DNA from 2 places in the Delftia sp. PE138 genome. Region 2 is predicted to be linked to the other one. Evidence: riboswitches for the same ligand, from Rfam matches in the RefSeq annotation. Region 2 holds a riboswitch; the other holds the start of a gene.
What was found. Region 2 has a riboswitch for cobalamin ahead of HFGMBDPB_RS16780 (TonB-dependent receptor). Riboswitches for the same ligand answer to the same signal wherever they lie in the genome.
Positions count from the first base shown of each region.

Region 1: linked by a shared signal. The riboswitch ahead of HFGMBDPB_RS01115 (TonB-dependent receptor) and the one ahead of HFGMBDPB_RS16780 (TonB-dependent receptor) in region 2 are both predicted to bind cobalamin.

Region 1 is NZ_JABEPN010000001.1:242,798-246,197, reverse strand. It holds gene HFGMBDPB_RS01115 (TonB-dependent receptor) at 1-1,089, opposite strand, end outside; cobalamin riboswitch at 1,219-1,502, opposite strand; gene HFGMBDPB_RS01110 (CHAD domain-containing protein) at 1,557-2,447, opposite strand; gene HFGMBDPB_RS01105 (YbaK/prolyl-tRNA synthetase associated domain-containing protein) at 2,505-2,996, opposite strand; gene HFGMBDPB_RS01100 (helix-turn-helix transcriptional regulator) at 3,078-3,400, shown strand, end outside.
Region 2 is NZ_JABEPN010000004.1:392,890-396,289, reverse strand. It holds gene alkB (DNA oxidative demethylase AlkB) at 1-417, shown strand, start outside; gene HFGMBDPB_RS16785 (2OG-Fe(II) oxygenase) at 432-1,106, shown strand; cobalamin riboswitch at 1,119-1,437, shown strand; gene HFGMBDPB_RS16780 (TonB-dependent receptor) at 1,559-3,400, shown strand, end outside.

The DNA of each region.
Region 1 (3,400 bases), on a different contig from region 2:
CTGGCTCACACGCAGGCGCGGCTGAAAGCGCAGGCCCGTGGCGTCCAGCTGGCGGTGGTTGTAGTCGCGCGCCGTGCCGGGCACGGCGCTGTTGCCCGAGCGGATCACGGGCGATGCCCAGTTGAACTCATCGGTATCGACCAGGCTGTAGAGGTGGGTCGTCCAGCTCAGGCGCTGGCCGGGCAGTGCGCCCTCGTAGGTCAGGTCCAGCGAGCGGTTGCTGCGGTTGTCGCGGCTGTAGATGTTGGCGCCCGATCCGCGAAAGCCCGCGTTGTAGATGCCGTCCGTGCGCAGCTGCAGCTCCACGCGGTGCAGCTCGTGCAGCTGCCAGCCCAGGGCGCCACTGGCGCCGCGCCGCTTCCAGCCCGTGTTCTCCATGCGCGTGCCGCCGTCGCCCGACTCGTAGTCGCCGCGCCCGCCTGCGCTCACGCCGAAGTACCAGTCGAAGCGGTCATTGGCGCCGGCCGTCTGCGCATCGGTGCGCCACAGGTCCCACGAGCCGGCCTGGACCTGGGCGCGCGTGCCAGGCGCCGTCGCTCCCGTCTTCATGATGATGTTGACCACCCCGCCCAGGGCCTGGCTGCCGTAGATCACCGAGGACGGGCCGCGCACGATCTCGATGCGCTCCACATCCGAGGGGCTGAGCTTGGACAGGTTGGCCGTGCCCGCGCGCCGGCCGTTGACCAGCACCAGCACCTGGCTGCGGAAGTCGCGCCCCTGGCCGTCGGTGGAGGCGCCGCGCAGGTTCATCGAGGTCTGGGCCGCCGTCCACTCGCTGAGAAAGCCCACGGCGTTCTCGGCCAGCAGGTCGGTGACCGAGCGCGCGCTGGAGCGCTCTATGGCCTCGCGGTCGATGGTCTGCGTGGTGCCCGCGATGCGGCTGCGCGCCTCGGGCCGCGCCGTGGCGGTCACGAAGACGGCGTCCAGCGCATCGTCGGCGGATGCACCGGCTTTGCCGGCCGCCGGTTCCTGTGCGGCGCCGGCCGCCGCGGCGCAGCAGGCCAGCACGGCCGCAGCGGTGGCCGGGCGCAGGAAGGGAGGAAGGGGAAAGGGGCCGGAACAATCGGCGGCCAAAGAAGCGAAGCGCATGCGTTGAATCCAACTGCCCCAGTCACCCGTGGGGCCTATCGTCTGAACCACGCCGCACGGCGCGCACGCCGGAGCCGGCCACGCCAGCGCAGGCTGGGGCCGGACCGGACAGGCGCACTCCCGCGGCGTCCGAAAGCAATGCAGAAGGCCGGTATCCGGGCTTGCGGAACGCTGCGGCGCGCATCGTGGGCGCGCTGCAGCAGGCATCCCCGCCTTCCCATGTCCGTCCAGACACAGTGGCTTGCGGCGCGCAACCGGTGGGTGGCGCGCCAGCGTGGGGAGTTGTATTCCGCTGACCGTTGCGGGGGCAGCGCAGGCATTGCGAGCGGCCACCTCGATGGCATCGCGCACCTGCTTCCCGTTGAACCCCTGGCCGGCAAGCGGCATGGGGCACCTTCAGCAACAGCGCACCGCCACGGCCCAGGGGCTGCGGCGGTGCGCCAGCGGCGGATTATCGCTGATGCGGTCTAGGCCCAGAAGCCCGGCACGCGGGCCAGCGCACGCAGCGCGCGGCGGCTGCTGCGCGCGCTGGTGGCCAGGCGGGCCTGCAGGTAGCCGGCGGCAAACCAGGCGCGCGGATCCGTGCCGGCCTCGTCACGAAAAAGCGCGGCCGCCACGGCCATGTCGTTGTGCAGGCCCAGCGCGTCCTGGGCGGGCACCAGCGCCTCGGCAAAGCGCCGGCCCTTTTTGCCGGGCCACATTCCGGGCGCGAATTCCCGCGCGAAGTCCGCCAGGTAGCGCAGGCGCTTGAGCCGCTTGCGCACGCGGTGCTGCTGCGCCAGCGGCAGGCGGTCGAAGTGCCGGCCGTCGCGCAGCACCTGGCGGTGCAGGCGCGCCAGCCGCCGTGCCAGGTACTTGCGCGTGCCTGCGGCGGACAGGCTGACCAGGCCGGGCTGCCGCTTGCCTGCAGGCGCCTGCGCCAGCGCATGGATCTCGGCCAGCGTTTGCAGGAACTGCGGCTCGCGCACCGCAGCGGCCGCGTCCGCGTCGGCCTGCCCGGCATCCGGCACGGTCCATTCGCACAAGGGCGCATCGGCGTCCTGCAGCAGCGGCCGCACCACGTCGGCCAGGGTGCCGGCATCGCGCAGCGTGCCCAGGCGCGCAAAGGCCAGGGCCAGCGGGGCATCCCATTCGGCGCGCATGCCGGGCGCCAGCCCTGCGCATTCGCGCAGCAGGGTGCGCAGGCGCCGCAGGGCCACGCGCAGCTGGTGGATGCGTTCGGCCTCGCCGCTGCCGGCGTCCACGGCATCCACGGCATCCATATGCGACTGCACCTGGGCCAGTGCGGCAGCCAGCGTCGCACGCACAAAGCCGGCCGCATCGGGCCGGTCGGGGAACTGCCTGGCAGGGGTGGTCATGGTCAGGAGAGGATGTGCGGGCGTTGCTGCGATTGTGGGCACCGCCCGGCCCCCGGGTCAATCGGCGCCATCCCCGCTCAGGCTGTGCAGCGCGGGCCGGGCAATGCGCACATAGTCGGCCGAGTCCAGCACGATGGAGCGGTCCAGCCGGCCCGCATTGAAGGCGATCTCGGCAAAGCGCTCCACCAGTGCCGGGTCCACCACCAGGCGCACCTGCGGGTTGAAGGAGAACGGCGGCACCGATCCCATCACGCAGCCGGTGGCGGCCTGGGCCTCCTCTGGCGAGGCCAGCGTGGCCTTGCGCACGCCCACGGCCTGGGCCAGGCGCTTGAAGTCCAGCTTGCGGTCGCCGGGCAGCACGGCCAGGAACAGCTGGGGATCGCCCGCACCGGACGCATCGCGGCTCTTGCAGAGCATGGCCTTGGCGCCCTGGCCGGGGGCGGTGCCCCGGATTTCGGCGACGAGGTCGGAGCGGCCCTCGGCAGGGTGCTCGATCACGCGAAAGCGCGCGTCCTGGGATTGCAGCAGGTGAACAAGGGTGTCGAACATGGCAGGGAGCACAAGAAACGGACAAGAAGGCAGGTCGCCTGGGTTTTGACATTTTGTCCAATTCAAAACAAAATGTCCAATATGACACAACGCACTCCCGAGCAGCGCCAACTGCTGGAACAGGTGGCCAAGATCGCCGAAGGCCTGGGCCAGACCCTTGCCCCGTTCTGCGAGGTGGTGGTGCATGACCTGCTCGACCCGTCCCATGCGGTGCTGGCCATCCACAACAATCTCTCGGGCCGCGAGGTCGGCCAGGGCGCGACCGAGCTGGGCCTGGCCCGCATCCAGGACCCCGGCTACGAGCAGGTCATCGCCAACTACCCCAACCAGTTCGCCGATGGCCGCCAGGCCAAGAGCACGTCCATCGGCATCCGCGACTCCGAGGGCCGCTACATCGCCGCCCT
Region 2 (3,400 bases):
TACCGCTACAGCGCCATCGACCCGGTCAGCGGCCAGCCCTGGCCCGCCATGCCGGCCGTGTTTGCGCAGCTGGCGGGCGAAGCGGCCGCCGCTGCGGGCTTCGAGGGCTTCGCGCCCGACGCCTGCCTGATCAACCAGTACCTGCCCGGCAGCCGCCTGTCCCTGCACCAGGACCGCGACGAGCGTGACCTTGGCGCGCCCATCGTCTCGGTGTCACTGGGCATGCCGGCCACATTTCTGTTTGGAGGGCTTGCGCGCGCGGACAGGACGGCCAGGGTGTTGTTGCAGCATGGCGACGTGGTGGTCTGGGGCGGCGTGGATCGGCTGCGCCACCACGGCGTGTTGCCACTCAAGGACCAGCCTCACCCGCTGCTGGGCGGGCGGCGCATCAATCTCACTTTTCGCAAGGCGGGTTGAATGGAGGGGGCGACATGGATGGGCTGAACAGCAGTGATCGCTTCGCCGGCCTGGACTGGGGCCGCATTGCCACCCAGCTCGATGCAGAGGGCCATTGCCTGCTGCCACGGCTGCTGAATGCGGATGAAAGCCGCGCCCTGGCTAGCGAGGCGGCCATGCGCAATGGCCTGCCGCCCTCCCTCTACACATGGCGCCCGGTGCTGTACCGGCACCTGCTTGCCATTGCCAATCGCTGGCGTGCCCAAATGGACATGCAGCCTGCCCTGCCCGCCTCGTTCGAGGCCTTCGGGCAGCTGGGCCGCCAGCGCGGCCAGATGCATCCGCAGTCGCACCTGCTGCATGTGGCGCAGGCGGGCCATGCGCCGCTGCGCTCATACAGCGAAGGTGCGGCGGTGTTCCCGCTGCAGCTGGTGCTGCTGCTGTCCCGGCCGGGCCAGGATTTCGAGGGCGGCGAATTCGTGATGACCGAGCAGCGCCCGCGCATGCAATCGCGCCCCATGGTGCTGCCGCTGGGCCTGGGGGATGCGGCCATCATCGCCACGGGGCCGCGCCCGGTGCGCGGTGCGGCAGGCTTTTACCGCGTGCATCTGCGGCATGCCATCAGCCGCGTTCACCGTGGCGAGTGGCTGGGTGTGGAGCTGCTGCTGCACGACGCGCCGCAGGCTACCGACGCGGGCCGCTGGCTATAATGCCGCGCCTGCAAAGGCATCCGTGCATCAGGTGTCCACATGCCAGCCATGGGGATGAAACGGGAACAAGGTGACTGCCAGCAAATGCTTTTTGCGCTGCCGGCACAGGCCTTGGCTGCCCCCGCAACGGTAAACAAGTCAAGGCGTTCCATGCCTGTACCGCCAGACTCCGCAACCCTGCGGAGGGGCGATGACAGGCTGTCACTGGTTCATGGCGTGGTCTGCAACATGCAGCTTTTCGCGGGTGGATTGGGAAGACGGGGCGCTGGGCGCAAGGCATGTCCTTGCGCCGCTTGTGAGCCCGGAGACCGGCCTGCTGCGTTTCGCGCCCGCTGAGCGGGCGCTTTCTTGACTGTCTGCGGGGTGCGGATGGCAATGTCCTGCACCCTATCCTTGCACGCTGGCTGGAGAGGCGGCAGTGCCTTGCTTTCGCATCAGGCGGTCGAAGACCGATGTTCGAAATGCATTCCTCCCTTTCCTGCGTTCCCAGCACCCGTGCTGCCGATTCCCTTTGCCTTCGGCTGAGCCCGCTGGCCCTGGCCTGCGCCTTCCTGTCCGTTCCTGTGCAGGCACAGACTGTCCTGCCCGAAGTGCAGGTCACCGGCCAGGCCGAACGCATCGGCCAGCAACTGGCCCAGCCTGCGCGCTCGGCCAGCCATACCGGCGTCTCCAACCAGGAAGTGCCTGCCAGCGTGGATGGTGTTTCTGCCGAGCAGATGCAGGAGCGCGGCGACTACGCCCTGGTGGACGCCGTCACGCGCACCGTGGGCCTGACCTCCAGCAGCACGCCGGGCAACGGCGGCCTGTCCTTCAGCAGCCGTGGCTTTGCGGGCGTGAACTCCGTGGGCGTGGCCGAAGACGGCATGGTGCTGGGCGTGGCCGCCGGCACCACGGCCTATCCCGGGGACAGCTGGGGCTACGAGCGCATCGACGTGCTGCGCGGCCCGGCCTCGCTGATGTATGGCAGCGGCACCATGGGCGCCACGGTCAACGCCATCCGCAAGCAGCCCAGCCGCACCAGCTCGGCCGAGGTGCTGCTGGGCGCGGGCACGGACGACACGCTGCGCCTGGGCCTGGGCGTGACCGGCGCCCTGGGCGCCTATGCCAGCTACCGCATCGACAGCTACACCGCGCGCAGCGCGGGCGAGCGCGACCTGGACCAGTCGCGCAACGGCAAGTTCATGAGCACGCTGCGCTTGGAGCCCACGAGCGACCTGCAGATCGACCTGATTGCCGACCGCAGCGTGCAAAAGCCCAGCCGCTACTGGGGCACGCCGGGCCTGGACGGCAAGGTGGTGGAGTCCCTGCGCGACCGCAACTACAACGCCGAAGACAGCGTGCTGCGCTATGCCGACGAGCGCCTGCGCGCCAAGGTGCAATGGAAGGCCAATGACTGGTTGACGGTGCGCAACGAGCTGTACCACGTGCAGTCGGACCGCCACTGGCGCAACATCGAGGCCTACGCGCTCAACCCCGCCACTTGGACCGTGGGCCGCTCCGACTACCTCGAAATCCTGCACGACCTGGAGCAGACCGGCAATCGCCTGGGCCTGAACGTGGACCGGGGATCGCACAAGATCGCCATGGGATGGGAGGCCGCACGCATCAACCTGCGGCTGTCCAACAACTCGCCCTATGGCGGCTCGTCCACGGTCTCGGCCTGGGACCCCGTGCATGGCAGCTGGGCCAGCCCCGATGTCACCAAGGCCAAGACCGAAACCGGCGTGACCCAGCATGCGCTGTACCTGGAAGATGCCTGGCGCATCAGCAACCGCTGGCTGGCCATGGCCGGCCTGCGCCGCGATGTCTACGACTTTGCCAGCCACTCGCTGGTGGGCGGCACGGATTTCAACAAGACGCTGGCCGCCACCTCCTGGCGCCTGGGCCTGACCTATGAGCTGGCCCGCGACACCCATGTCTATGGGCAGATCAGCTCGGGCCATGATCCCGTCAACAGCTTGGTCTCGCTGAACCTGGCCAACACGGCTTACAAGCTGAGCAAGGGCCACCAGGCCGAGATCGGCATCAAGCAGCAGGTGGCAGGCGGGCGCGGCGAATGGACGCTGGCCGTGTTCGACATCAAGAAGGACGACATCATCACGCGCGACCCCGACCGCCCGGCCATCTCCATCCAGGGCGGCAGCCAGTCCTCGCGCGGCGCCGAGGTCACTGCCAACTTCCAGGCCACGCCCGCCCTGCGCCTGGAGGGCAACCTGTCCTATGTGGATGCCCAGTTCGACAAGCTCATCGAGGCCGGCGGCAACCGCGCCGGCAACCGCCCGCAGAACGTGGCC